Regions from separate parts of the Sphingomonas sp. Leaf28 genome, predicted to be linked through region 1. Evidence: riboswitches for the same ligand, from Rfam matches in the RefSeq annotation. Region 1 holds a riboswitch; each other region holds the start of a gene.
What was found. Region 1 has a riboswitch for cobalamin ahead of ASE79_RS15520 (TonB-dependent receptor). Riboswitches for the same ligand answer to the same signal wherever they lie in the genome.
Positions count from the first base shown of each region.

Region 2: it holds a riboswitch for cobalamin, as region 1 does, so the genes downstream of both, ASE79_RS04115 (TonB-dependent receptor plug domain-containing protein) here and ASE79_RS15520 (TonB-dependent receptor) in region 1, are expected to answer to the same signal.
Region 3: it holds a riboswitch for cobalamin, as region 1 does, so the genes downstream of both, ASE79_RS08495 (DUF1636 domain-containing protein) here and ASE79_RS15520 (TonB-dependent receptor) in region 1, are expected to answer to the same signal.

Region 1 is NZ_LMKX01000010.1:7,363-12,027, reverse strand. It holds partial or broken gene ASE79_RS20460 (recombinase family protein) at 1-10, opposite strand, end outside; cobalamin riboswitch at 528-765, shown strand; gene ASE79_RS15520 (TonB-dependent receptor) at 934-2,973, shown strand; gene ASE79_RS15515 (methionine synthase) at 3,036-4,064, opposite strand; gene ASE79_RS15510 (putative oxygenase MesX) at 4,092-4,665, opposite strand, start outside.
Region 2 is NZ_LMKX01000001.1:871,440-883,747, forward strand. It holds gene ASE79_RS04080 (acetyl-CoA C-acetyltransferase) at 1-1,099, shown strand, start outside; gene ASE79_RS04085 (TonB-dependent receptor domain-containing protein) at 1,247-4,519, shown strand; gene ASE79_RS04090 (2OG-Fe(II) oxygenase) at 4,634-5,605, shown strand; gene alr (alanine racemase) at 5,598-6,635, opposite strand; gene ASE79_RS04100 (ABC transporter ATP-binding protein) at 6,676-7,479, opposite strand; gene ASE79_RS04105 (FecCD family ABC transporter permease) at 7,470-8,438, opposite strand; gene ASE79_RS04110 (ABC transporter substrate-binding protein) at 8,435-9,223, opposite strand; gene ASE79_RS04115 (TonB-dependent receptor plug domain-containing protein) at 9,229-11,127, opposite strand; cobalamin riboswitch at 11,240-11,457, opposite strand; gene ASE79_RS04120 (TonB-dependent receptor) at 11,509-12,308, opposite strand, start outside.
Region 3 is NZ_LMKX01000007.1:448,832-461,139, reverse strand. It holds gene ASE79_RS08540 (hypothetical protein) at 273-491, shown strand; gene ASE79_RS08535 (Crp/Fnr family transcriptional regulator) at 496-1,146, opposite strand; gene ASE79_RS20925 (hypothetical protein) at 1,524-1,709, opposite strand; gene cobU (bifunctional adenosylcobinamide kinase/adenosylcobinamide-phosphate guanylyltransferase) at 1,846-2,403, opposite strand; gene ASE79_RS08525 (aminotransferase class I/II-fold pyridoxal phosphate-dependent enzyme) at 2,476-3,450, shown strand; gene cbiB (adenosylcobinamide-phosphate synthase CbiB) at 3,443-4,378, shown strand; gene ASE79_RS08515 (cobyric acid synthase) at 4,366-5,835, shown strand; gene cobS (adenosylcobinamide-GDP ribazoletransferase) at 5,800-6,519, opposite strand; gene ASE79_RS08505 (histidine phosphatase family protein) at 6,516-7,085, opposite strand; gene cobT (nicotinate-nucleotide--dimethylbenzimidazole phosphoribosyltransferase) at 7,082-8,095, opposite strand; gene ASE79_RS08495 (DUF1636 domain-containing protein) at 8,092-8,499, opposite strand; cobalamin riboswitch at 8,676-8,870, opposite strand; gene cobO (cob(I)yrinic acid a,c-diamide adenosyltransferase) at 9,050-9,655, opposite strand; gene ASE79_RS08485 (NAD(P)/FAD-dependent oxidoreductase) at 9,710-11,326, shown strand; gene ASE79_RS08480 (peptidylprolyl isomerase) at 11,351-12,001, opposite strand; gene ASE79_RS08475 (FAD-dependent oxidoreductase) at 12,150-12,308, opposite strand, start outside.

The DNA of each region.
Region 1 (4,665 bases):
CGGCGCAGGTAGCTGACGCGAGTGATCGCCGGCAGCACGGTCGGTGAAAGCCCGACCGCCATGACGAAGGCGATCAGGATGACGAGCTGAATAGGATCGATCGCACCGAGCGTTGCGGCTGACAGGCCCGCAAACGCGCACGGCATTTCAGCCTTGCCGTGGTCCCGCGACTTGCTGTGATCAGGCATGTCGCCGTGCATACCCGGCATTGCCATCGTCACGGCTCGAGGGGCGACGCCGGAACATAGCTCGATTGTGATCCGGCCGTGCTCGCTGCCGATCATGTACCCGGTCGGTACGAGCAGCTTGAGCAACAGCGTTGCCGCGCACACGAGGCCGCGAAGTAGCGTTGCGCTAGGAGGCGACGAACGGCGAACACCGAACGCGGGTAGCGCAGGCAGGCAGTCCTGTCATTGCCGTGTCGATCTACCCTGCAAACGGACGGGATCAGAGAAGGCCGAGGCTGTCTTGCCGATCGGAACCTTCCCCGGTACGCAATGTCCGTCAGGCCGGAGAAGTGTCTCCGACCCGACAATGATCGCGTTGGTGTCCCGAGAGGGACTTAATAGGGAACACGGTGTGGGAGACGCTCTCCCGAAGCCGAGGCTGTCCCTGCAACTGTAAGCGGCGAGCGAGACGTACATCGCGTCCTCTTCTGGAGGGTGCAGCCACTGGACCAACGCCGTAACGGCCGAGATCCGGGAAGGCCGTATGTCGAGCGACGACCCGTGAGCCAGGAGACCTGCCAGCGTCTGGTCGCTCTTGCTTTGGTCCAGGGGATGGTCGGGGCACGGTTCTTCCGTCTGAGCGACGAACGAGCGGCGGGGGTCGCATCGGTTCGTGTCGCGGGCGCTTGCGTCCGCCTGCCGACGCGCGCCGACCGTTCACAGCGGACGCCCCCGTCCAAAGTCGCTTGGCGCACGGGGGACGGACATGAAGAATCTGAGATTACGAACAAAATGGCTCGAATGCATAGCTATCGCTTCGGCATGTAGCACCACACCCGCATGGGCTCAGGGGCAAGACACCGAGGCTGTGCCGTCACAGGCACCAAACGACATCGTCGTGTTCGGCCGCGGCGAAGCGAAGATCGGTGTTGCGCATGCAGCGAGTGAGGGCACCGTCGCCGGGGCCGACCTTCTGGTTCGCCCGCTGCTGCGCGTCGCCGAACTGCTGGAAGCGATTCCCGGGATGGTCGCTGCGCAGCATTCGGGCAGCGGCAAGGCCAACCAGTATTTCCTGCGTGGCTTCAATCTCGATCACGGCTCGGACTTCACGACCTATATCGACGGGGTGCAGATGAACCTGCGCACGCACGGTCACGGCCAGGGCTATCTCGATCTCAACGGACTGATCCCGGAGATCGTCGCGCGCGAGGATTTTCGCAAAGGGCCATACCGTGCCGATGGCGGCGACTTCGCGCTGGCGGGGGCTGCGTACATGACCACGATCGATGGCCTCGCCCGGCCGTTCCTGTCGGTCGAGGGCGGCTCTTATGGCTATGGCCGGATCGCCGCGGGTGGCACGATCGACGGGATCGGCACCGGCAAACTGACGCTCGTCGCGCAGACCAAGGTCTATGACGGCCCTTGGGAGGAGCCTGAGCATCTGCGCCATGCCTCTGGCTTCGCGAAATATACTGCTCCAGCCGGTGCAGGCCAGATCGAAGCGTCGCTCAACGCCTACCGCGCGACCTGGCGTCCGACCGAACAAATTCCGGAGCGCATAATCGGTACCGCGCTCTGCAAGGACGTCTTCTGCTCACCCGATCCGACTGCACGCGGCGAGACCACACGGTTGGTCGGCAATATCGCGGTCCGCCAGCCGGACTGGCACGCCAATGTGTATGGTCAGTTCTACGACTGGTCGATGTATTCGAACCCGACCTACACCGATCCGGACGGGACCAGCGCGCAAATCCGCCAGTTCGACAAACGCTGGATCGTCGGTGCACGGGGCGAAAAGCGCTGGACGCTCGCGCCGACCCTCGCCGTCTCGCTCGGTACCGAAGAGCGCTACGACCATATCGGTAGCGTCGGTGTGTACCGCACCAGCGCGCGATCGTTCCTGTCATCGCTCGGCCGCTACCATGTCGAGGAAGCGTCGGCAGCTTTGTATGGCGAAGCGACATGGACGCCGGTTAAGGGCCTCCGCCTGATCGGTGGGGTCCGCGGGGACTATTATCACTACGTCGTTCGCGCGCGGGATCAGGCGGCGGTGTTGGCCGGGGAAGGCAGCGGCGACGACACGATCCTATCGCCCAAGGCATCGATCGCGTACTCGCCGACCGATCGGCTGGAGTTCTACGGCAACTGGGGACGTGGGTTCCACTCCAACGACGTCCGCGGCGCGGTAAACGTCGAAACGCCGGTGCCTGTGCTGGTCCGCGGCAACGGCCGTGAAGTCGGCGCCCGGTGGCAGTTACCCGGCATTACGCTGACCGCGACCTATTGGTGGCTCGACGTCGACAGCGAACTGCGCTTCGTCGGAGATTCCAACGCGGTCGAACCGACCGGTGCCAGCGAGCGTCGTGGCTATGAACTGGTGGCGTTCTGGCGGCCCAGGCCGTGGCTTGCGATCGACGGCAATTACACCGCGAGCCGGTCGCGGTACGACAATGGTGATCGCATTCCGAACGCCTTCGAGAACGCCGCATCCGCCGGGATCGCGCTGGTGCTCGATCCGTGGGAGGCAAGCGTTCGCGTCCGTCACCTCGGGCCTTATCCGCTGATCGAAGACAATAGCGTCCGGGATTCAGGAAGCACCGTCGTCAACGTCCGGGCGGCCCGCAAAATCGGCCGGTTCGAGGTGTATGGCGAGGTGCTCAACATTCTCGACAGCCGTGACAAGGACATCGCCTATTTTTACGAATCCTATATTCCCTCGTTTGACGCTTCAGGGCCAACGGATGGCCGGTTGAGTCGTGTGGTCGAACCACGAACCTTGCGTCTGGGTACCAGGGTCAATTTCTGACCTGGCCGAGGGCATCGCCAGCCTGGGACCCGTTCCGCGCTGGCGATGCAACACCGCCGTGATCAGCCGAGTATCTCTCGCCGCACAATTTCCGCGCCGGCACTCAGCGCCTGGAGCTTGCCCCGAGCGACGTCGCGCGACAGCGGCGCCATCCCGCAGTTGGTGGCGGGCAAGAGCTTGTCGGCATCGACGAAGCGCAGCGCATTGCGCAATGTTTCGGCAACCTGCTCCGGCGTCTCGATCGTGTCGGTCGCGACGTCTATCGCGCCGACCATCACCTTCTTGCCGCGGACGAGCTCGATCAGGTCCATCGGCACGCGCGAGTTCTGGCATTCGAGCGAGATGATATCGATCTTCGACCTTTGCAGGTTGGGGAAGGTTTCCTCGTACTGGCGCCATTCGGAGCCGAGCGTCTTCTTCCAGTCGGTGTTAGCCTTGATGCCATAGCCATAGCAGATGTGGACGGCGGTCTCAGCCGTCATCCCTTCGGCCGCGCGCTCCAGGGCAGCGATGCCCCAGTCGTTCGCCTCGTTGAAAAACACGTTGAAGGCGGGTTCGTCGAACTGGATGATGTCGACGCCGACCGCCTGCAGCTCGCGGGCTTCCTCGTTGAGGATGCGGGCGAACTCCCATGCCAGCTTCTCGCGGCTCCGGTAATGCGCGTCGTAGAGGGTATCGATCATCGTCATCGGCCCCGGCAGCGTCCACTTGATCGGCTGATCGGTCTGCGCGCGCAGGAAACGGGCGTCGTCGACGAAGACCGATTTCGGGCGCGATACGGCGCCGACGACCGTCGGCACGCTGGCGTCGTAGCGGTTGCGGATGCGCACCGTCTCGCGCTTCTCGAAATCGACACCGTCGAGATGCTCGATGAAGGTCGTGACGAAGTGCTGGCGGGTCTGCTCGCCGTCACCGAGGATGTCGATACCCGCCTGCCGTTGGTCCTTGACCGCGAGGCGGAGCGCGTCCTGCTTGCCAGCGACCAGCTCGTCGCCCTCCAGCTTCCAGGGCGACCACAAGGTCTCGGGCTGGGCGAGCCAGGAAGGCTTGGGCAGGCTACCCGCGGTCGTCGTCGGCAACAATGTCGTCATGATGCAAATACCTTCGTGTCGTGGGGATCAGAGGCCGCAGGTCGCGGACCAGCGCCGAAGCGCGGCACTGTGCGGCTTGATGAAATGCTCTTCGGCGAATTTGCCCTGCTCGACAGCGAGGCAACCACGTTCCTCGCGATCGTAGACGATGCGAGTCAGCGAATAGTCCTGATACTTCAGGCTCGGCTGATAATGCTCCGCCGCGACCGAGTTCGCATTGTAGATTTCAGGACGATAGATTTTCTGGAACGTCTCCATCGTTGCGATGGTGCTGGCAAGTTCAAGGTTGGTGTAGTCGCTGACAAGATCGCCGGTGTGATAGACGGCGAACGGCGCGACGCTGTGTGGCGGCATGAAGTAGCGCACCTTCATACCCATCTTGGCGAAATACTGATCGGTCGAGGAAAACTTGTCGTTCCGGTACTCGACGCCGAGGATCGGATGCACGTTGGCGGTCCGGTGATACACCTCCTTGCTCGACACGCTGAGGCAGATAACCGGGGGCTTGCGGAAATTGTCACGGTAGGCGCTCGAGCCAAGGAAGTGCTTGAACAAGTTGCCGTGCAGATCGCCGAACCCCTCTGGCGCACCGCCACCCCCA
Region 2 (12,308 bases), on a different contig from region 1:
CGCGCACGAACTCGGCCGGATCGCGATCGAGGCCGCGCTCGAACAGGCGGGCGTGGCGGGCGAGGACGTCTCCGAAGTGATCCTCGGCCAGGTGCTCACCGCGGCACAGGGCCAGAACCCCGCGCGTCAGGCGTCGATGGCGGCGGGCGTGCCGAAGGAAATCCCCGCCTGGGGCGTCAACCAGGTCTGCGGCTCGGGCCTTCGGGCCGTCGCGCTCGCGGCCCAGGCGATCCAGACCGGCGACGCGACGATCGTCGTCGCGGGCGGGCAGGAATCGATGTCGCTCTCGGCGCACGCGCAGTCGATCCGCGGCGGCCAGAAGATGGGCAACCTAAGCCTCGTCGACACGATGGTCAGCGACGGGTTGACCGACGTCTTCAACGGCTATCACATGGGCATCACCGCCGAGAATCTTGCCGAGCAATACCAGGTCACGCGCGGCGAGCAGGACGCGTTCTCGGTCGCCTCGCAGAACAAGGCCGAGGCCGCACGCGGCGCCGGGCGGTTCAAGGACGAGATCGCGCCGGTCACGATCAAGGGCCGCAAGGGCGACACCGTGGTCGCCGACGACGAATATATCCGCGCCGGCGCGACGATCGAGAGCGTCTCGGGCGTGAAGCCCGCGTTCAAGAAGGATGGCACCGTCACCGCCGCCAATGCGAGCGGGCTCAACGACGGCGCCGCCGCGCTCGTCATGATGCGCCGCGACGAAGCCGAACGCCGCGGCTCGACGATCCTCGCGACGATCAAGAGCTGGGCGTCGGCGGGCGTCGACCCGTCGGTGATGGGCATCGGCCCCGTCCCCGCCACCAAGCGCGCGCTCGAGAAGGCCGGCTGGACGCTCGCCGACCTCGACCTGATCGAGGCCAACGAAGCGTTCGCCGCGCAGGCGCTGTCTGTCGGCAAGGAACTCGGCTGGGATGCGAGCAAGGTCAACGTCAACGGCGGCGCGATCGCGATCGGCCATCCGATCGGCGCGAGCGGCGCACGAGTCCTGACGACGCTGATCTACGAGATGCAGAAGCGCGACGCGAAGAAGGGGCTGGCGACCTTGTGCATCGGCGGCGGCATGGGAATCGCGATGTGCATAGAACGGTAGGACGTATTACCAATTGTTGCATTCGTGTAACACGATACGTACAAAAATAACGCTTCGTTCATCTCTCTGTAATAATTGATTGCATGGGAGCCCCCGTCTCGTCACCGTGTAGCCATAAGGCATACATGCCAAAACGGGGGCTTTTTCATGAACTTATCACGCCTTTTGGGTGCAACGGCGCTTGTAGGCGCCTTCTCGCTCCTGCCGACGCTCGCACTCGCACAAGCTGTGCCGGATGCGAACTCGCCGCCAGTCAATGCGGACGGCACGACGCCGACCCAGACCACGCAGGGCGACGAGGCCGGGTCCCAGGAAATCCTTATCACCGGATCGCGCATCCGTCGTGCCAACGATGAGTCGCCCAACCCGATCACGACGGTGACCGCCGCGGATATCTTCGCGTCGGGTCGCGTGTCGATCGGCGACGTCCTCAACGACCTGCCGCAGCTGCGCAGCACGGTCAGCTCGCAGAACTCGACGAGCGGCCTCGGCGTTCGCGGTCTCAACCTGCTCGATCTTCGCGGTCTCGGCACCTCGCGCACGCTCGTGCTGGTGAACGGCCGACGCCATGTGTCGTCGGAGATCATCAACAACGGCAACAGCCCCGACATCAACACCTTCCCGACCGACCTGATCGAGAAGATCGACATCGTGTCGGGCGGCAATTCGGCGGTCTATGGTTCGGACGCGATCGCGGGCGTCGTCAACTTCATCCTGAAGGAAAATTACGACGGCCTCGACCTGCACGGCCAGACCGGCATCAGCAAATATGGCGACGCAGGCAACCAGTATCTGTCGGCCGTCGCCGGCAAGAACTTTGCCGATGGTCGCGGCAATATCGCGCTCAATCTCGAATATGCGCACCAGCAGGATTACTACGCGTCGGGCCGACCCAATCTTCGCCAGAATGACGGCTTCGTCCAAGTCGACACCGATCCGGCGGGCTCGGTCAACGGATCGGACAGCATTCCCGATCGCATCTTCGCGCGCGATATCCGCTCGACGACGATTTCGACCGGCGGCCAGGTCGGCATCCGCTATGCCAACACGGCCAATGCACCGTGCGGCGTGGATTCGGCCGGCAGCTCGTTCACCTGCGCCTATCTGTTCCAGCCGAATGGCGCGCTGACTCCGCAGACGGGCACGCGCATCGGCCTCGGGCCGAACGGCAGCTATATCGGCGGAAACGGCTATACCGGCCGCGAAGGCCGGCTGCTCGTCCTGTCGCCAGAACTCAACCGCTATGCCGTCAACCTGATCGGCCATTTCGAAGTCAGCCCGGCGCTCGTCCCGTTCATCGAAGCCAAGTATGTCCGGTCCGAAGCACGCGGTTCGCAGAGCGGCCCGTTCTTCTCGCAGGGGCAGACGCTGGCCGACGCCACGCCGATCGCTGGCTTCAACGACCGGTCCTACGTCCTGACGAACCCGACCGGCAACGGCCCGGTCAACCGCGAGGGCATCCGTCTCGACAACCCCTATCTCGATGCGGGCGCACGCGCGACGATTACCGCCCAGTTGACGGCAGCGGTGAACTCGGGCGTCAATCCGAACACCGGCGCTGCGTTCGGCACGAACGCAACCGGCGTTGCCCTGCGCAATGCCACGCTGGCGCAGATCGCGGCGGGGACGTTCCGCTTCTCGAACCGTCGCAACTATGTCGATCTCGGCATCCGCGATGAGAACATCCGGCGCGAGACCTACCGCATCGTCGGCGGCGTCCGCGGCGATTTCAACGACGATTGGCATTACGAACTGTCCGCCAACTATGGCGAGCATCGCGAACGCAACGTCATCCAGGGCAACATCAACCGCCAGCGCTTCCTGCTCGCCAACGATACGGTGCGCAACGCAGCGGGCCAGATCGTCTGCCGCTCGCAGGTCAATCCGGCTTATGCCGGCACCGACCGGGCAGGCAATCCCGCGGTCCTGGCAGCGGACGTGGCGGCGTGCGTTCCGCTCAATCCGTTCGGCGATGGCTCGGTCAGCCAGGCTGCGCGCCAGTACCTGACCGTGTCGACCGAAGCGATGGGCAAGGCGACGCAGTTCCAGGGCATGGGCTTCGTGTCCGGCGATCTCAGCCAGTTGTTCACCCTGCCGGGCGGTCCGATCGCCTTCTCGCTGGGTGGCGAATATCGCCGCGAAACGCTGTCCTATGATCTCGATCCGGTGACGCAGGCCGGGTATGCGTTCTACAACGCCATCCCGACCTTCCGTTCGCCCGCGTTCGAGGTGAAGGAAGCCTTCGGCGAAATCTCGATCCCGCTGGTCAAGGACGTTCCGCTTCTGCAGGAACTGACGATCAACGGTTCGGGCCGCGTCGCGGATTACAAGGGCTCGGTCGGCACCGTCTACGCCTATGGCGGCGGCGTGAACTGGCGTCCGATCCGGGACCTGATGGTTCGTGGCTCCTATTCGAAGTCGGTGCGCTCGCCGTACCTCGGTGATCTGTATTCGGCGCAGAGCCAGAACTTCACGCCGGCTCCGAACGACCCCTGCTCGGCCCGCAACCTTGCCACGGGCTCCGCGACCCGCGCTGCGAACTGCACCGCAGCGGGTGCACCGGCAGGCTACGACTATGTCTACAGCTCGTCGCTCGAGATCATCAGCGGCGGCAACCCGCAGCTCGAGGCGGAGACGTCCAAGTCCTACACGATCGGTGGCGCGTTCCAGCCGCGCTTCCTGCCAGGACTGTCGATCACGACCGATTACTACAACATCACCGTCGACAAGGTGATCTCGGCAGTGACGGCGCAGAACATCCTGAACCTGTGCTACGATTCGCCGACGCTGAACAATCCGTTCTGCGGCCTGTTCCAGCGCGCCGGCGCCAGTGGCGGTCCGCGCGGCGAGATCCCGTTCCGCGTTCTCGAAGGGTCGCTGTTGCAGACGACGGCCAACTTCGCAAAGCTGAAGGCGACCGGCATCGACACCAACATCGCGTACAACCACCGGTTCGCCTGGGGTGAAGTGTCCGCCAAGGGCATCTGGACGCACGTGATCCAGCGCGACAACTACACCAATCCGGCCGACCCAAGCTTCAAGAACACGATCACGGGCGAGCTGGGCGATCCGTCCGACCAGTTCAACATCAGTGCAGACGTGAAGGTCGGCAAGGTCACCTTGGGCTATTCGGTGCGCTGGATCGACAAGATGTACCTGAACACGTTCGAGGACTATAACGCGCTGAACGGCCAGCCGCCGCAGAATGCCGATTACGCGACGATCGAACAGTACCCGGCCGTCACCTATCACGACATTCGTGCAGGGGTGGACGTGACCGAGCGCTTCAACGCGTATTTCGGTGTGAACAACGTCAGCAACAAGCAGCCGCCTTACGGTCTCACGGGTATCGGCGCAGGCAGCGCCATCTATGACAACCGTGGCCGGTTCGGTTACATTGGCGTCACCGCCAAGTTCTGAGCGATCGGAACACGCAGACGTGATGAGGGGCCGGGGAAACCTGGCCCCTTTTTTTGTTGCCGGATGGCGCTTTGCGAATCCGGTCTGATAGGGCCGGTCTGATAGGAGAGCAGGATGACCCACAGCCCGGCGGCGAACGCGCTGCATCTGGTTTCGATCGGCCGAGCTTCGGAGGCGCTTGCGATCCTGCGCAGTGCTGGCGATCGCGGTGATGTCGACGCGATCATGCAACTGGCGGTGTGGCATCTCGCGGGCGATGTCGTTCCGCGCGACCTCGTCCAGGCACGCGCTCTGCTGGCGCGCGCGGTGTCGATCGGCCATGTCGATGCCGCGCTGATGGAGATCGCGCTGACCGCCAATGGCAGCGGCGGTACGCCCGATTGGCCCGGCGCGGTTTCCCTGTTGCGAACGGCCGCGCGCGCCGATCCGGTTGCGCTGGGGCAGTTGACGCTGCTCGACGCGATGGCGATCGACGCCGCTGGCGCGCCGACCGCGTTGCCGGTGCCCGAGACGCTCAGCGCGTCGCCCGACGTCATCCGCTTTCCCCGATTATTGACCGCGGCGGAGTGCGCGCATCTCGCCGGTGTCGCCGCAGCGATGCTCGAGCCAGCGCGCGTGATCGATCCGCGGACCGGCCGCTGGATCGCGCATCCGATCCGGACGTCGGACGGAACCGCGATCGGGCCGGCGCGCGAGGATCTGGTCGTTCGCGCGATCAACCGGCGCATCGCCGCCGCGAGCGGTACGGACATCGGGCAAGGCGAACCGCTGACGGTGCTGCGATACCGGCCGGGCCAGCAATACCGGTTGCACCTGGACACGATCCAGGATGCCGCGAACCAGCGCGTCGCGACCGTCCTGGTCTATCTGAACGAAGGCTATGGCGGCGGCGAAACGCATTTTCCCGCCGGCAACCTGACCATCACGCCGCGCGGTGGCGACGCGATCGTGTTCAGGACACTGACCAGGGATGGCGCGATCGACCAGTCGAGCCGACATGCGGGCTTGCCGGTCACGCACGGCGCCAAATGGCTGGCGACACGCTGGATCCGGGCGGACCCGATCGACCCGTGGACGATCAGCTAGCCGCCCACACCCGATCGAACCGCTGGCCGAGACCGGTGAGCAGCTCATATTGCGACAGTCCGGACGCCGCTGCGCTGGCCGGCAGGGCATAGTCCAGTTCGACCCAGTCCCCCTCGGCCAGGTCCTTGGCCGCGTCGACGTCGATCGCGACCAGGTCCATCGAGACCCTGCCGAGCACAGGCAAGACCCGACCCGACGCCAGCGCCGCACCGATATTGGTGAAATGCCGGCGATAACCATCCGCATAACCGAGATTGAGGATCGCGACCTCGGTGTCCTCCGCGGCCGTCCATTGCGCATTGTAGCCGACTGTATCGCCTGCACGAACCCGGCGGCGTTGCAGGATCTGCGCCTCGGGCCGGACGACCTGCCGGATCGCGCCGAGTTCGCCGCGCGGGACGCCGCCGTAGAGTGCGAGGCCGGGGCGGGTCAGGTCGAATGCGTAGCCCGACAGCGCGATGCCGGCGGAATTGGCGAGGCTCATCCGGCGCGCCGAGGTCTGGCCGGCGAGCGCGGCGAAGCGGTCGCGCTGGGTGGCGTTCATCGGCGACTCCTCGTCGGCGCAGGCGAGGTGGCTCATCAGCGTCTCGATCTGGAGATCGCCCAGCAGCCCCCCCGCAATGTCGTCCGCGGACACGCCGAGGCGGTTCATGCCGGTGTCGACCATCACGTCGCACGCGCCGCCGCCTGCGGCCTTCCAGCGTGCGACCTGCGTGGCGGTGTTGAGCACCGGGCGGGCGAAACCCGCGGTGGCGGCGGGCATGTCGTCTTCGCGGACGCCATGCAGGACGGAGACGGTCAGCCCCAGCGGCGCGAGGTCGGCGGCTTCCTGCCAGTTCGAGACGAAGAAATCGCGGCAGCCGGCGTCGGCGAGGCGGCGAGCGACCTCGGTCGCGCCGAGGCCATAGCCATTGGCCTTGATCGCCGCGCCGCAGGCCGCAGCGCCGCTCATGCGGTCGAGCGTCCGCCAGTTCTGGACGAGGGCGTCGCCGTCGAGGCGCAGGCGGAGCGGGGCGGGAATATCGATCACCCGGCGCGGGATAGTGCGCCGGGCGGGGCGCGTCGACCGTCTATGCCAAGTCGATGCGGCCGACCGGCACCAGCAGGCGCCGCGTGCCCCCACCCTCCCCCAAGCCCGAGACGTCGTCGAGCGGGGCGACGCGGACGCCGAACACGCGTGCGAGCGTGTCCGCGGTCATCACTTCGGCGACCGGCCCGAACGCGACGACGCGGCCCTCGGCGATCAGCAGCGCATCGTCCGCCGCGCGCTGCGCCTGGACGAGGTCGTGGAGGACGATCGCGACCCCTGCCCCGCCCGCCGCGTAGGTGCGCAGGCGCGCGAGCAGGTCGATCTGGTGTGCGGGGTCGAGGCTGGCGAGCGGTTCGTCGGCAAGCAGCCAGCGGGGTTCGCCGGCAAAAACGCGCGCGAGCAGGACGCGGGCGCGCTCGCCGCCGGACAGTTCGCCGACCGGACGATCGGCGAGGTGGGTCGTCTCGGTATCGTGCATCGCGCGGTCGACGGCGGCGCGATCTGCGGGCGACGGCGCGGCATGGGGGCCTAGGTGCGGCAGGCGGCCGAGCGCCACGACATCGCGGGCGACGATGTTCCAGTGCACCGTCGCGTCCTGCGGCAGATACCCGATCGCGCGCGCGCGGACGCGGGGGTCCATCGTCGCCACGTCCTGCGCGTCGAGCCGGACGCATCCCCCGGCCCGCCCGACCAGCGCGGCGGCGGCCTTGACGAGCGTGCTCTTGCCCGCGCCATTGGGGCCGAGGATCGCGGTGACGCGGCCAGGGCGCAGGTGCGCGGACGCATCGTGCAGGACGATGCGCTTGCCCAGCTTCACGCTGAGCGCGTCGACGATCAGATCCATGCGCGGCCTCGTTCCCTGATCAGCACCCCGAGGAAGAACGGCGCGCCGATCAGCGCCATCGCGACGCCGAGCCGCACTTCGCCCGCGCCGGGTGCGAGGCGGACGAGGCTGTCGGCAGCGAGAACGAGCGCCGCGCCGCCAAGCGCGGAGGGCAGCAGCACGTCGCTCGGGCGGTGGCCGAAGATCGGCCGGAGCAGATGCGGGACGACCAGGCCGACGAACCCGATCACGCCGGTGACCGCGACGCCTGCGCCGACCACCAAGCCGGTACCGAGCACCACCTGCCAGCGGACCCGGCCCATCCGTATCCCGAGCGACCGTGCCGCCGCTTCGCCGAGCGAGAGCGCATCGAGCGCGCGCCCGGTGAGCAGGAGGAGCACCGCGCCGACCAGCATCGGCGGCAAGGCGAGCGCCAGGTCGTCCCAGCCGCGATCGGTCAGCGCGCCCATGATCCAGTCGATCACTTCGGCGACCGCATAGGGGTTCGGCGCGATCGAGATCAGGAACGCGGTCAGCGCGCCGGCCAGGCTGGCGAGCACGGTGCCCGCGAGGATGAAGGTGATCGCGCTCGGCGACCGCCAGGTCAGCGCGGCGAGCATGGCGACCGCGCCGCCCGCGCCGAGCATCGCGGCGACGAAGATCGCGAAGCCCGAGCCGATCCCGAAAATGATCGCGGCGACCGCGCCGAGCGCTGCGACCGACGACACGCCGACCACCGCGGGATCGGCGAGCGGGTTGCGCAGATAGCCCTGCAGGACCGCGCCCGACAGCCCCAGCGTCGCGCCGAGCGCAAGCCCGAGCACCGCGCGCGGCAGGCGGAGTTCGAGGATGATCCACCAGCGCGGATCGCTCGAGAACCACGCGCCGAGCGGCACCCAGACCTTGCCGCAGCCGAGCGACAGGCCGAACAGGACGACCACCAGCAGCAGCAGCGCCGCAAGCTTGAGCGGCCGGCTCACGACACGCTCGCCCGGATCGCCGCGAGCCGTTCGAGCGCGGGCGGCAGCGTCGGGCCGCCGCAGTTGATCAGGACGCGTGGGAAGACGGCCTGCGGCGTGGTCGGCAGCAGCCGGTGCCGCAGCAGCGTGCCGCGACTGACGCGTTCGGGGGCGATCACGACCGCGGGCGGCTGCGTGACGATCGTCTCGGCGGACAGCGTGCCGGTATGCGTCAGGCCATAAGTGGCGGCGGCGTTGCGGAAGCCGACGCGGGTCATCATCTCGTTCAACAGCGTGCTGCCCCCCGTCGCCAGATCGCCGCTGATATAAAGCAACGCGGCTGGTGCGGGTCCATCCTTGCGGCTCCAGCGCACGACCGCGCGATCGATCTCGGCGTTGATCCGCGCGCCGCCTGCGGGCGCACCGACGGCGTCGGCGATCTGCGTGACCTGCGCCTGGCTCTCCGCGATCGAATCGGGGATGCCGAGCAGCAGCGTCTTCAGCCCGGCGCGCGCATAGGCCGCCTGCGTCGCGGGCGGCGTATAGGTGCTGGCGATGACCAGATCGGGGTGCAGCGCGATCACCTCCTCGGCGGTCCCCGCGGTCGCGTGGAAGCGGCGCGCGACGTCGAGCGGGATCGAGGTCGCCGTCGGCGCCTGCGAATAATGGCTGATCGCGGCGATCCGCGCGGGCGGCAGGATCCGGATCAGCACCGAATCCACGCAAGGGTTGGTCGAGACGATCCCCCCGCCCCCGGTCGGCGGTTGCGCACACGCGCCGAGTAGCAGCGCGAGAAGTATCCCCACAGACCTCACTTCAGGCGCAGCCGGACGCCGCCATAGGCTGCGCGGCCATAATTCCCATAGCCCGCCACCGTCTGGTAGCGCGCGTCGGTGAGGTTATCGACGCGGCCGTAGAGCGCGACCTGCTCGGTGATCGGCACCTCCGCGCGGATGCTGGCGAGCGCATAGCCATCGAGGCGAGTCATGTTGGCGGCATCGTCGAAGCTGTCGCCGACCAGCGACACCGTGCCGCCGATCGAGAGCCCGACCGCGAACCGGTAATCCGCGTTGACGCTCGCGGTCTGTTCGGGACGCCGCGCGAGGGTGTTGCCGAAATTGGCACCGATCGAGCGGTTCTCCGTGTGGATATAGCTGTAGTTCGCGGTCAGCGTCAGCGGATCGACCGGACGCAGCGCGAGCGAAACCTCGACCCCGTCCGCCTCCGCGCGCGCGACATTGTCATAGACGCCGAACGGGCGGTCGACGCAGATCGAACCGGCGGTCGTCTGCTCTGTCGGGCTGCAATCGCGGAAGTCGATCTGGTTGCGCGTGCGGCGGTTGAAATAGGTCACGCCGACGCGCGCCCGGTCGGCGAGGAACGCCTGCTCGACGCCGATGTCGAAATTGCGGGCGGTCTCCGGATCGAGGCCGCGGTTCCCGTAGTCGGAGAAGAGCTGGTACAATGTCGGCGCCTTGAAGCCCTCGCCATAGCTCGCGCGGACGGTGGTCCCGGTGCGCAGCGCCAGCGCCGCGTTCGCGCCGAACGTCGTGTGGTTGCCGAAATCCTCGTGGTCGTCGTTGCGGACGCCGCCGGTGAGCGTGAGGATGTCGAGCGGCTTGACGATCAGCTGGCCGTAGACGCTGGTGATGCCGGTGTCGGCATAGGTGAAGCCGTCGTTGAAGCGGCTATTCTCGCGCTCGACGCCGGCGACGACGCGAACCTGGTCGAGCGGGCGGAAGTCGCCCTGATATTCGTAGCGCTCGCTGCGGCCGCGGCCGAGGAACGACGGCTCTGCACCAAAGGCCGGTTCGTACGTGTCGCGGTTGATGTCGGCGATCGTGAACGCGACTCGGTTGTTGAACCGCCCGTCGGCGAAGTTCGCGTGCAGCCCGGCATAGCCATAGAGCTCCTGCGTCTTGCCATAGTCCGCGGTGTCGGCAAGCACATAGTCCGGCGCGGGAAAGCCATCGAGTTCGGCCCGGCTGTCCGCGAAATAGCCACGCAGATCGAGGCCGATCCCGGGTGCGAACTCGACGCCCAGCCGGCCGGTCGCGCCGTATTGGCGATAGCCGTCGCGCTCGGTACCGCTGGCCGCCGACGAGATGCCGTCGGTGCGCAGATACCCGCCGGTGAGCGAGCCCGACACCGGCCCCGTCGCGCCGGAGATGCCCGCGCTCGCGAACATGCTGTCGGCATAGCCATATTCGGCGTTGGCGCGCGCCTGCAGCCCCTCGGCGGGGGCGGCGGTGATGATGTTGACGACGCCGCCGATCGCCTGGCTGCCCCAGGGTACCGAGTTGGGGCCGCGCAGCACCTCGATCCGCTCGACCGAACTCGCCAGCAGGTTGCCAAAATCGAAGCCGCCGCCGGTCGAGGCCGGATCGTTGACTCGCACGCCGTCGATCACGACCAACGTCTGGTCGGATTCGGCACCGCGGATCCGCACGCCGGTCAGCGCCCCTAGCGTGCCGTTACGCGTGACGGTGACCCCGGGCGTGGTCGCGAGCAGATCGGACACCACGACCGTCTGCCGCCGCTCGATCTCGGCGCGATCGATCACGGTCACCGCCTGCCCGATCTCGCTGGCGGGTTGCGCGACTCGGGTCGCGGTCACGACGACGTCCGACGCGTCGGCGGCCGGGAGCGTCTGGGCATCGGCCGATGCCGCGATCGCGGCGGCGCTCAGGAGGAGGAGGAACTTCGTCATGGGGCACGTCCTGGCAGAGCCGCCCACGACCATTCGCGGACCGGCAGACGTCTCTCGCTCGAGGACACCCCTTCGATAGGGCACTCGTCCGCACCGGAGCACCCGCCCGCGCAGTGGATCGACCGTGACGGGCAGGTCTCCTGGCTTCCGGGTCGTCGCTGCCACCCCGCCTTCCCAGGCCGAGACCCAGTGGCGCAATCGGGGTGGCCGCTATCCGGTCACAGTTGCGGGGACAGCGCCGGTCTTGCGGATGGGGATCCTGACGACCCTGCCCGCGCACCGGCTTCCCTTTTGATCCCGTCGCCGGGAACCCTTCACAGGGTTTGCATTAGTCGCGGGTCCGGCACGGGTCAACGCAAGCGCGGATGCGACCCTGCCCCCTCAGCGCAGGCCGTAGCGCAACCCGACCCAGATCGTCCGCGGCGTGGCGCGCTCGACGATATTCGCGCCGCTGATCCCCGCCTCGACACGCGCATCGAACAGGTTCTCGCCGCGCAGCTCGGCGACCAGCGCGCGCGTGATCGGCAGCGCGGCATAGCCATCGAGCGTCGTCGCCGGATCCAACACGCGGCTGTTCTGGTCGTCGTCATATTGCCGGCCGATCCGCCGCACGGTCAGCGACAGCGCGGCGGCATCGCGCCGCCAGTCGACCGTCCCCGACACCTGGTCGCGCGGCGTCTGCGCCGGGCGAAGGCCATCGAGCGCAGCGGTGAGCCCGGACCCCTCGACCGTCGAATTGGTGTGCGACCACGATGCCTGCACGCCGAACGGCCCCGCATCGGGGCGATACGCCGCGTCGAGTTCGAACCCGTGCGCGCGGATCGCATCGAGATTCTGGCGGACCCGGTAGGTCGTCACCCCCGGCAGGATCTGCGGCGGGCTGGTCGTCGTGACGTTGGCGATCGCATCCTTGAGCCGGTTGTAGAAATAGGTCGCGGCGATCGTCACCCCCGGCGCGGGCGTCAGCGTGACGCCAGCCTCGATCCCCGTCAGCCGCTCGGGCGACAGCAGCGCGTTCGCCGCGGTCGCGTCGTTGCCGACACGGAACGGGCGGTACAGCTCGTTGAGCGTCGGCAACCGCCAGCCGCGATAGCCGGCGGCGCGCAGCGTGATCGACTCCACCGGCTGATACGCCACGCCCGCCCGGCCGGTCGTCTCATGGCCATCGCGGTCCGCATAGC
Region 3 (12,308 bases), on a different contig from region 1:
TGTCCGACCGCCGCTGAAGCTTACTAGCGTCGGGCCGTGGCAGAAGTACGGGCTCGCTGGATCCGGCGCGGGCCACGAATTAACTGGAATTAGGCTCTGACGGTTTTCCATTTCGCACCCTTTGTCTCGGTGGAAACAGCGGAGGTTTTCCGGTATTCTCGCGTCAGAAACGCAGAGTTCTGCCCTGTCGGGTTAATTGACACTTAACCATGTTGCGCAGCGGGGAAACGGCCGATTCCAGCCACTGGCACCCTTCTTGCTCCGGCGCGATCATGTGGACCCGCTTCAGCCGCCTCTTCATCATCAAGACCAAGTTCGAGGCCTTCCTCGTCATCTACGGTCTCGGCCTTGGCGCGGTGGAACGCGGCATGCACTATCTCCAGCAATATCCCGGTTATGGGGGCTGGATGCTGTTTGCCGCCTGCCCGATCGCGGTCTTCATGGCGGGCGGGCGCATCATCGATTCGGTGGATCACGCCCGCAATCGGTAACCCGTCACGATGCTTGTTGCGTCAGATGCAGATAGCGGCTCGAAAAATCGGCCAGCTCGCGAAGCGCCTCCCAACGAGGAAAGCTGATCCGGCGGCGGTTGCGTGAGATCAGACCATCCGCTTCGAGCGACTTGATCGTCCGGTTGACATGCACCGCCGTGAGTCCCAGCGCATCGCCCAGCTGTTCCTGGCTCATCGGCAACTCATACCCGCTGGCGTCGACCACCCCCTGCATGTCGAGCCGGATCGCGAATTCGCACAGGAAATGCGCCAGCCGCGACCGCGCATCGCGCCGCCCGATATTCAGGATCCACTCACGGAAGATCGATGCCTCGACCAGCGTGTTGACGAAGATCGCATGGCCGATCGAGGCACGAGACCGCGCCAGCTCGCGCAGCGCCACGCGTGAGATCGTCGCGACTTCGGCGCGAGTCAGCGTCTGCACATTATGGTCCGCGACATCCAGGAACAGGTGCTGGAAGTCGAGCGGCTCACCGGGGATGTGCAACGACACGATCTGCCGCATCCCCGACCCAGTCTGTTTCTGGCGATACGCGAAGCCCGACAGCAGCACGGCGCATTGCTCGGGCGCGTCGCCCTCGCGCACAAGGTAGGATGACGGTTCGTAGACGCGCAATGTATACGGCAACGACATCAATGCACGGCGATCATCCTCGCTGAGGGCCGCATGCGTTTCGAGTTTCCGCACCATCAAAGCAAGGGGGGCCAAAGGGGAAACCACGGCAGCGTGGTCCGTCAGACTAACGTTCAAACGCGTTTCCCCGGAGAAGCCTGAGCGAAATCACCTATCTCTCCCAGCCGTCAGCGCCCATTGATCGGCTGGCGGCAGGTCGCGATAACATATTCCCGGAACGTCGACCGTAACATTTGATCTGCTGATGATATATACTTAGGTTAATATCGAGAATAGCGAGACCGACCTAATTTATTCCTGGCATTGCCGTAGGGTAAATCAAGATCGACCGTCGCAGCAATTGTGTCTGAAACGAGAGCAATCTTCCTCCCGCAGTGTCAATGTTGCGGCTTGACCGACGACACGCCGATAATGTCATCGAGCGCGGTCTGAAGACAATCGATACAGTCGCTCAGCTTGGCGCCGAACAGCGGATTGTCGCCCTCATCTGCGATACGCAAGGCCTCCTCGATGAGGAAGACCATGGATTTCAGACGAGCGATCGCCTGCGGTCCGCTTTGCATTCTAACCTCCCTTGACGCACCGTCGTCAACTTGACCGGATCGATGCGCTCGACTGCGGTTAATCAGTCCCGATGGCCGCAGGCAAGGTGGCAAATAGGACCGGACCGCGCCACGTCGTCGACGCGCGCGGTTCCGCTCAAGCCGGCCGCTTCCAGTGCTGGACGAGGCCTGCCATCACCCCATCGACCGAATCGACCTGCGCGGCGAGCCGTTGATGCAGCCGCCCTGCGGCGTCGCGAAACCGGCGCGCGAGCGCGTTGTCGGGAACGATGCCGAGGCCGACCTCGTTCGAGACGAGAATAATCCGTGCCTCGAGGCCGGCGAGCGCCGCCAGCAAGCCGTCGACTTCCCGCTCGATATTAACCTCGCCGAGGATCAGGTTGGAAAGCCACAAGGTGAGGCAGTCGACGAGGACGACCGTGTCCGCGCCGTCCACGGCGCGCAACGCGGCGGCGAGATCGATGGGTGCCTCGACGGTCTGCCACCGCGTGTCGCGATCGCCTTGGTGCCGCGCGATCCGGTCGCGCATCTCCTCGTCGAACGCCTGCGCGGTGGCGATATAGACCAGCGGCCCCGCAGAGGTCGCGGCGGCGGCTTCAGCGATCGCCTGCGCATGACGGCTCTTGCCCGAGCGCGCGCCGCCGAGCACGAACAGGCTCTTCCCGAACGACGGGCTGGTTTCCACTGGCGGCATGGTCTCTCCTTCGCACTTGCAGCGCGCCCCCGGAATGACGATGAGCGGCGCAAGATCAAGCGAAAGGGTGAAATGACGGGGTTGCGCGTGCATGGCGGGAGGATCGATCTCGCCGCCACCCTGTACCCGGATGCGCCCACCCCATGGCTCGACCTGTCGACCGGGATCAATCCCGTCGCGTGGCGGTCCGATCCGTTGCCGTCCGTCGATCTCACATCGCTGCCCTCGCCCGCCGCGATCGCCACGCTCGAAGCCGCGGCAGCGGCGGTCTTCGGAACCGACGCCGCGCGGGTCGTCGCGTTGCCAGGCAGCGAGATTGGACTCCGCCTGCTGGCCAGTCTCGATCTGCCGCACCCCCGGCGTGTCGTGACGCCGAGCTATGCGACGCACGCGGCCGTCTTCGCCGACACCATCACGGTCCCCCGGTCGGCGATCGACACGATCGAGGACGGCACGCTGTTGCTCGCCAACCCGAACAATCCGGACGGGCTGCTCGACCCACCCGAGCGGCTGATCGCGATCGCATGCGCAGGTGCGTGGCTGGTCGTCGACGAGGCCTTTGTCGATCTGCATCCCGCGCACAGTGTCGTCCCGCATCTCCAAGCATCCGACCGCGTCATCGTCTTCCGCTCGTTCGGCAAGACGTTCGGCCTGCCCGGCGTCCGGCTCGGTTTCATGATCGCCCCGCCGGCGCAGGCGGCCGCTGTCCGCGAGCGGTTGGGAAGCTGGCCAGTCTCGGCCTGCGCGGTAGCCTATGGATTGGCGGCGTACCGCGATACGCGCTGGATCGCGGCGACCCGCCTCGCCAGCACCGACCGGGCAGCGCGGCTCGATGCGATGCTGGCACGGCACGGACTCCACGCGCGTGGCGCCTGCCCGCTGTTCCGGCTGGTCGAGACCGACGATGCGACCGCGCTGTTCGACCGGCTGGCGCATGCCGGGATCCTGACGCGCACGTTCGATCATGCGCCACGCTGGATGCGCATCGGTCTGCCGCGCGACGACACCGCGTTCGAGCGGCTAGACCGGGCGCTCGCGCATGGCTGAGCCGGTCGCGGTGGTCGCGCTGCTGATCGACGCCGCGATCGGCTGGCCTGCCGCGATCTATGCCCGGATCGGGCACCCGGTCGGTGGGTTCGCGCGACTGATCGACGCCGCCGACACGCGCTGGAACGATCCGCGGCGGTCATTCGCTGCGCGCCGGGCGATGGGAGTGCTGACGATGCTGCTGCTCGTCGGTATCGCGGTCGGCGTCGCGCTCATGCTCGACGCGGTTCTTCGCAGCCTGTTCGGATCAGTCGCCTGGATCGCGATCGGCCTATTCGCTGCGCCCGGCCTCGCCCTGCGCAGCCTGCACGATCATGTCACGCCCGTCGCGGACGCGCTCGATGCGGGGGATCTCGCACTCGCACGGACGCAAGTGGGGATGATCGTCGGGCGGGACGTCGCGCAGCTCGACGAGTCCGGCGTCGCGCGCGCGGCGATCGAAAGCCTTGCCGAGAGCGTATGCGACGGCGTCGTCGCGCCGCTGTTCTGGCTGCTCGTCGCCGGGCTGCCCGGGCTGTGGGCGTACAAGGCGATCAACACCGCGGACAGCCTGATCGGTCACCGCGAGGACCGCTGGCGCGCGTTCGGCTGGGCGGCGGCGCGGACCGACGACATCGCCAATCTCCTCCCCGCGCGGCTGAGCGGCGTGCTGCTCTGCCTCGTCGGTGGCGGCTGGCGGACGATGCTGCGCGACGCGGGCAACCACGCCTCGCCCAACGCCGGCTGGCCCGAGGCGGCGATGGCCGGCGCGCTTGGCCTGAAGCTCGCGGGACCGATAACCTATGACGGGATCAGCATCGCCAAGCCCTATATCGGCGATGGCCGCACCGACGCCACCGCAGCCGATCTTCGCGCGGCGCTGGTCGTCTATCGACGCGCGTGCGTGTTGCTGCTCGTCATTGCCGGAGGACTCGCATGCGCGCTCTGATGCTCCAGGGGACCGGCTCGGACGTCGGCAAGTCGGTGCTCGTCGCGGGCCTGTGCCGCGCGTTCGCCAATCGCGGTCTGTCGGTCCGCCCGTTCAAGCCGCAGAACATGTCGAACAACGCCGCCGTCACCGCCGATGGTGGCGAGATCGGCCGCGCGCAGGCGACCCAGGCGATCGCCTGCCGCGTCGCGCCCAGCGTCGACATGAACCCGGTCCTGCTCAAGCCGCAGGGCGATCGTACGTCGCAACTCATCGTCCGCGGCCAGGTCCGCGGCACGCTCGCCGCCGCGCGCTGGCGCGAGGGTCGCGACGGGTTGCTGGTCGACGTGCTCGACAGTTTCGAACGGCTGTCGGCCGGCTGTGACCTCGTCGTCGTCGAAGGCGCGGGCAGTCCGGCGGAAATCAACCTGCGCGCGGGCGACATCGCCAATATGGGCTTCGCGCGCGCCGCCAACGTCCCCGTGATCCTCGTCGGCGATATCGACCGTGGCGGCTTGATCGCGGCGGTCGTCGGCACGCGCGCGGTGATCGACCCCGCCGACGCGGCGATGATCCACGGCTTCCTGATCAACAAATTCCGCGGCGACCCCGCGCTGTTCGACGACGGCTACCGCGCGATCGAGGCGCGCAGCGGATGGCGCGGCTACGGCGTCGTGCCGTGGCTGGCCGACGCGGTGCGGCTCCCCAGCGAGGATGCGGTGATCCTCGAACGCCCCGCCGCCAGTGCGCACCGCCAGGTCACGATCGCCTGCCCGATCACGCCGCGGATCGCCAATTTCGACGACCTCGACCCGCTCCGGCTGGAACCCGGCGTCGCGCTGGTGATGGTGCCGCCCGGCACGCCGATCCCCGACGCCGACATGATCGTGCTCGCCGGATCGAAGGCGACGATTCCGGATCTCGCCTTCGTCCGCGCGCAGGGATGGGACATCGACATCCGTGCGCATCATCGCCGCGGCAAGCCGGTGCTCGGGCTCTGCGGCGGCTATCAGATGCTCGGCCGCAGCATCGCCGACCCCGATGGGATCGAAGGCCCCGCGTGCCAAGTCGAGGGGCTCGGCCTGCTCGACGTCGATACGGTCCTCGCCGGACGCAAGACGCTAGACCGGGTCTTCGGCCAAGCCCAGGGCGCAGCCTTTGACGGGTATGAGATGCACATGGGCGTGACGACCGGGTCGGCGACCGCCCGCCCCGTCGGCCACCGCGCCGACGGCAGCGCGGAGGGCGCGACGAGTGCGGACGGGCTCGTGTCGGGCAGCTATGTCCACGGCCTCCTTGCGCTCGCCGAGCAACGCGCCGCGTGGCTGGCCCGGCTCGGCGTCGCGGCAAGCGGGCCCGATCATGGCGCGTCGATCGACGCCGCGCTTGATGCGATCGCAGCCACGCTCGAACGCCACGTCGATCTCGATGCGCTGCTTGCGCTAAGCGAGCGCGCCGGCCACCACGATCGCGGCTAACAGCCCCGTCTCGACGATCTCGATCCCGGCCCCATGCGCGTCACCGGTCACGCCGCCCAGCGTCCGCCGCACCCATGCCGCGACGCCGAGAACGAGCACCGGCAGCACGACGAGCGCGGGCACCGCCACCGCTGCAAGCGCAAGAACCAGCGCCCAGCCCAGCAGGTCGCGAGTGCGCACCGCGCCGGCCACCGCCGCGCCGAGGCCACCGGGACGCAAGGGCGGCAACAGCCTCGCCCAGACGAGCGGCCCCATCCGTGCCGCAAACGGTACGAGGATTAGCGCCCACCAGCCCGCCCGCCCCGCGGCGTGCAGCAACACGAGCTTGGCGATCATCTGGCCGGCGATCGCGACGACCCCGAAGCTGCCGATATGCGGATCGGCCATGACCGCGAGCAGCCGTGTCCGATCGCCATGCGCTGCGCCCAGCCCGTCCGCCAGGTCGGCCAGCCCGTCGAGATGCAGCGCCCCCGTCACCGCGATCCATGCCAGCAGCGCGGCACACGCACCGGTCCACGGGTCAACCTGCGCGCCGAGCCAGCCTGCCAGCGCGACAAACACGCCGATCGCGAGCCCGACCAGCGGGTAGACCCGGATCGCCGCGGCGAAATCGTCCGCCTCCGCTGCAACGCGCGGCATCGGCAGCCGCGTCAGGAAACCGAACGCGACGATCAGCCGCGTCATGTCGCCAGCCCGACGATCTGCACGGTTCGCGTCGGTCCCGGCCAGACCCGCAGCGACACCAGCGCGGCATAAGGCAGGTCGAACGCCCAGATCTGCTGCCGATCGAACCCGCACAAGGCCGCAAGCGCCGCGCGGATCGCACCGCCATGCGTCACGACCAGAGTCGAGACGGTCGGCATCGCCTCCAGCGCGCACGCGACACGATCGTGCAACGCGGACCAGCGTTCGCCCCCCGGCGGCGGCGCAGCGTCCGGATCGTCATAAAAGGCGCCCAGCGCGGCGGGATCGATCGCCGCCGGGGCCAACCCGTCCCACGCGCCGAAATCGAGCTCGCGCCAGCGTGGTTCCACCACAACCGGCAAACCGCGCGGACGACCGATCGCCTCCGCACACGCCCGCGCCCGGATCAGGTCGGACGCCTCGATCCGCGCGACGTCGAGCCCGGCGGCGCGCGCGGCGCAGGCGGCGATCCCCGCTTCGGTTGCCGGATCGTCGGTCCGCCCGAGCAATCGCCCCGTCACCGCGGGCGCACCATGCCGCATCAGGTACAGCATGGACGCGCTCACGCCGCCGAGACACCCGCCTCGGCGAACGTCGCCATCTCGGCATGCGCAGCCAGCGCCGCCCGGACGAGCAACGTCGCGGTCGCCGCACCGCTCGCCTCGCCAAGCCGCATCCCCATCGAGAGCAACGGCTCGAGTTCGATCCGCGCCAGCAACGTGGTGTGGCCCGGCTCGGCCGAGACATGCCCCGCGAGGCAGTGCGCGACGATGTCGGGGCACGCGGCCGCCAGCGGCGCGACCGCCGCGCAACAGATGTACCCGTCGAGCATCACCGGCACGCCCGCCAGCCGCGCGCCAACCACCGCGCCCGCGATCGCCGCCAATTCGCGTCCGCCAAGCCGCCGCAGGATATCGAACGGCGTGATCAGCGAGTCGCGGTGCAGCGCGAACCCGGCCTCGACGACCGCGATCTTGCGCGCGATGCCGTCGCTATCGACCCCGGTGCCCGGCCCAACCCAGTCGCGTGCCGACCCGCCGAAGCTCGCCAAACACAACGCCGCCGCGCTCGTCGTATTGCCGATCCCCATCTCGCCCAGCACGATCAGGTTCGGCGCATCCACGACCGCCGCCGCACCCGCGTTAATCGCGGCGAGGCATTCGTCCTCCGTCATCGCCGGTGCCTGCGTGAAATCCGCGGTCGGCCGGTCGAGATCGAGCGAAACGATCTTGAGGTCGAGCCCTGCAGCACGCGACAACGCGTTTATCGCCGCGCCGCCGGCCTCGAAATTGGCGACCATCTGGGCGGTGACCGAGGCAGGAAACGCGCTCACGCCGCGCGCGACGATGCCGTGATTGCCCGCGAACACGACCGCACAGCCGCGATCGAGCCGGGGCAGCGGGTTGCCCTGCCAGCCCGCCATGAACACCGCGATGTCCTCCAGCCGCCCGAGCGACCCCGGTGGCTTGGTCAACTCGGCTTGCCGCGCGACCGCTGCGGATCGCGCCGCGGCGTCGGGCTGCGGCAACCCGCGCAAGGCCGCCAGAAATGCGGCAGGCGTCGCGAACGCCGTCATTCGACGACGAACCCGGCGGGCGGGGTGCGCGTGATGAAATGCCCCTTCACGCCCTGCGGCCATTGCTTGAACGGCACCTGCCCGAACGCGCTCTCGCCATAGAGCTTCGCGTAATCGAGGATCGCGCGCGCGGCGTCCTCGTTGGGCTCGAACCGGCCGAGCACATAACCGACCTTGGCGGGCGCGCGCAGATGGATCGTGCAGAAATCCTGGCACGCGAACAGACACGGCATCTCCTGCACCGCGACGTCGGCATAAGCGGGATCGCTCGCCTGCAACGCCTTCAGCGCGCTGGCGAGCCGTGCCCCGCCGCGCTGGCCGTCGGCGTCGTCGCGGGCGTCGGCGGAGTGGCGGCAGGTGGTGCACGCGACGACCGCGACGCCGTCTTCGACCTGCTTCAACATGCGGAGGCTCGGGCGTGCGGATACGAAAAACGATAAAATGCAGGCATGGTTACCCCTTCGGACAGTCGATCCCGCCCCGCGCGAGGGCCGAGGGCGCACGCCTCCGGCCTCCGCGCGACGCGAAGCGATGTCGTCGCTCGGGGTGTTACCCGTCCGTTCGGCGCACCCTGGCCGGACGAAAGACGACCGCGACGGGCAGGTCTCCTGGCTCGCGGGTCAACGCCGTCCGCGCCGCCTTCTCGGGATGATCCCAATGGCATGAGGCACGGTGGCTCGCCGCGTACAGTTGCAGGGGCAGCCGGGTGTTTCCCGTTCCCATTTTCATCCCCCTCGGCGCGAACGTCGGGGGAACCTGTCGCGGGTCGAGCGATACGCGCGCGACAAGGGTGACGCAAGACAGCGCAGCATCCGTCGGACCCGCGCCAGCAGCCCCACCCCTCCCGTCATCCTGACGAAAGTCAGGACCCAGAGCCAAGAAGGGTAGCGCTCGTTACCCTGGGTCCTGACTTTCGTCAGGATGACGGCCGGGCGCGGGGTATGACGCGCCCCCCTAGAACTCCACGCCCAGCTGCGCCTTCACGCCTGATCGGAACGGATGCTTCACCTGAGTCATGTCGGTCACCAGGTCCGCGACCTCGATCAACGCCTCGGGCGCGTTCCGCCCGGTGATAACGACATGCGTCATCTCAGGCTTCGCCGCCAACGCCGCGAGAACCTCGTCGACCGGCAGATAGTCGTAGCGCAGGACGATGTTGAGTTCGTCGGCGACCACCATCGCATAGGACGGATCGGCGATCATCCGCTTGACCTCGTCCCACGCCGCGCGTGCGACCGCGATGTCGCGCGCACGGTCCTGCGTGTCCCAGGTGAACCCCTCGCCCATCGGCTTGAACTCGCACAGCGCGGGGAACGCGTCGAAGACCGCCTTCTCGCCGGTCGCCATCGCGCCCTTGACGAACTGGACGACGCCGACTTTCCGGCCATGCCCGATCATCCGCACCGCCATGCCGAACGCGGCGGTCGACTTGCCCTTGCCCTTGCCGGTGTGGACGATGATCAGCCCCTTCTCGATCGACTTGGTCGCGACGATCCGGTCATGGACCTCCTTGCGTTTTGCGCTCTTGGCATTCTGCTCGTCATCGGTCCGCATGATCATGTCCTCTCGCGCTCCCGATGGCGGATCGCGCCGCGCGGCGCTAGAGCCTGCCTCATGCTCCGTATCACCGACCTCAAGCTCCCGCTCAACCACGCCGACGAGGCGCTCCCCGCCGCGATCCGCGATCGCCTGCGCGTGACGCCGCGCGACCTGATCCGCTACACGATCGCCAGGCGGGCGCACGATGCGCGCGACAAGATGGACATCCAGCTCGTCTATTCGGTCGACGTCACGCTGAAGAACGAGGACACCGTCCTCACCCGCTTCCGCAAGGATCGCCACGTCCAGCGCACCCCCGACACCGGCTATCGCTTCGTCACCAAAAGCGGCCCGAGCTATGCCGGCGCGCGCCCGGTCGTCGTCGGCGCAGGCCCCTGCGGTCTCTTCGCAGGCCTGATCCTCGCGCAAATGGGGTTCCGCCCGATCATCCTCGACCGTGGCAAGCTCGTCCGCGAGCGCACCAAGGACACCTGGGGCCTCTGGCGCAAGAGCGTGCTCAACCCCGAATCCAACGTCCAGTTCGGCGAAGGCGGCGCGGGCACCTTCTCCGACGGCAAGCTCTGGAGCCAGATCAAGGACCCGCGCCATCTCGGCCGCAAGGTCCTGACCGAGTTCGTCAAGGCCGGCGCGCCGCCCGAAATCCTGACCGAAGCGCACCCGCATATCGGCACGTTCCGCCTCGTCACGATGGTCGAGAGCATGCGCGAGACGATCGAGGCGCTCGGCGGCGAATATCGTTTCTCGACCCGCGTCGACGGCCTCGATGTCGTCGAAGAGGTCGGCACCCGCCAGCTCCGCGGACTTCATCTCAGCACCGGCGACTATCTCGAAGCCAACCATGTCGTCTTCGCGGTCGGCCACAGCGCGCGCGACACGTTCGAGATGCTCCACGCCACGGGCGTCCATGTCGAGGCCAAGCCGTTCTCGATCGGCGTCCGCATCGAGCATCCGCAATCGTGGATCGACGAAGCCCGCTTCGGCCCCTGCGCCGGCCATCCCGATCTCGGCGCGGCGGCGTACAGCCTGTCGCATCACTGCAAGAACGACCGCACCGTCTACAGCTTCTGCATGTGCCCGGGCGGCACCGTCGTCGCCGCGACCTCCGAGGAGGGCCGCGTCGCCACCAACGGCATGAGCCAATATTCGCGCAACGAACGCAATGCGAACTCCGGCATCGTGATCGGCATCGATCCCGCGCGCGACTATCCCGGTCACCCGCTTGCCGGGATCGCACTGCAGCGCCACTGGGAATCGCGCGCCTATGTCGCGGGCGGCTCGAACTACAAGGCGCCCGCGCAACGCATCGGCGATCTGCTCGCAGGCCGCGCCTCGACCGCGCTCGGCGCGGTGATCCCGTCGTACAAGCCAGGCGTCCACATGACCGATCTGTCGGAATGCCTGCCCGACTTCGCGATCACCGCGTTGCGCGAGGCGTTGCCCGCGTTCGGCCGCGAGATCCCCGGCTATGATCATCCCGACGCGGTGCTGACGGGAGTCGAGACGCGCACCTCGTCACCCGTCCGGATCACGCGCGGCGACGATTTCGTCAGCCTCAACACCGCCGGGCTGTTCCCGGCGGGCGAAGGTGCCGGCTATGCAGGCGGCATCCTCTCGGCCGCGGTCGACGGAATCAAGGTCGCGGAGGCCGTCGCGCTCAGCCTGACCGCCTGATCGCCTCGAGCAGGCCCTCGGACTTCACTTCCTCCGATCGGGACCCGTCTTGATCAGCCAGGCGCGCGGCAGTCCGGTCGGCTTGGCCACGCCGTCGAGCCGCCGCGCGCTGACCAGCGCCACGCGCTTGAGGATCATCTGATCCTTGAACGCATCCATCCCGCCACCGGTCGGCTTGGCGAGGATACGCTTGATCACGTCCATACCCGCCACGACGTGCCCGAAGGCCGCATAGCCGGGATAGCCCGGCCGCGCGTCCATCGCCGGCGCGGGGCCCACGGTAATGAAGAAATTACCGCCCGCCGACGCCGGCGTCATGCCGCGCGCCATCGATATCGTCCCGTCGAGATGCTTGATCCCGGTCTTCGCAGTCGTCTCAAGCGGAAACGGCGGCAGGATCCGCCGCGCGTCGGTGCGAATGCCGCCCTGGACGAACCCGAGCTTCGGCGCCGATTTCTGCCGGCTCGCACGATAGAAGTCGGTCCCGTCGAACCGTCCGTCATCGACATATTCGAGGAAGTTCTCGGTCGTCTTGGGCGCGCGGCGTGCATCGAGCGCCAGCACGATCGGGCCCTCCGACGTGACGAAGCGGACTCGAACCAGGCCCGGCCCTGCGCGGTTGGCCCGCTGCGCCGACCCCGCCGTGGCGAGCATCGTAACGGCCAACAGCCCCATCATCACATGCCGCATCGTCGAATACTCACGCTTTTACCGATCGGGCTCGGCTAGCGGTCGGGGTACGGCGACGCAAGCGAGCGTGATCGCGCAGGCGGTCGGTATGCGCGAGTTTGGGTCGCCCGAACGCTGCTTCCCGCTATCCTATTCAGGACGCCGAGCGTTCGGCCGCGTCGGCGAGCGCGACATGGATTTGCGCGACCACCGCGGCACCCTCGCCCACCGCCGCGGCGACGCGCTTGGTCGAGCCCGCCCGCACATCGCCGATCGCGAAGACGCGCGCGCGGCTCGTTTGCAGCGTCAGCGC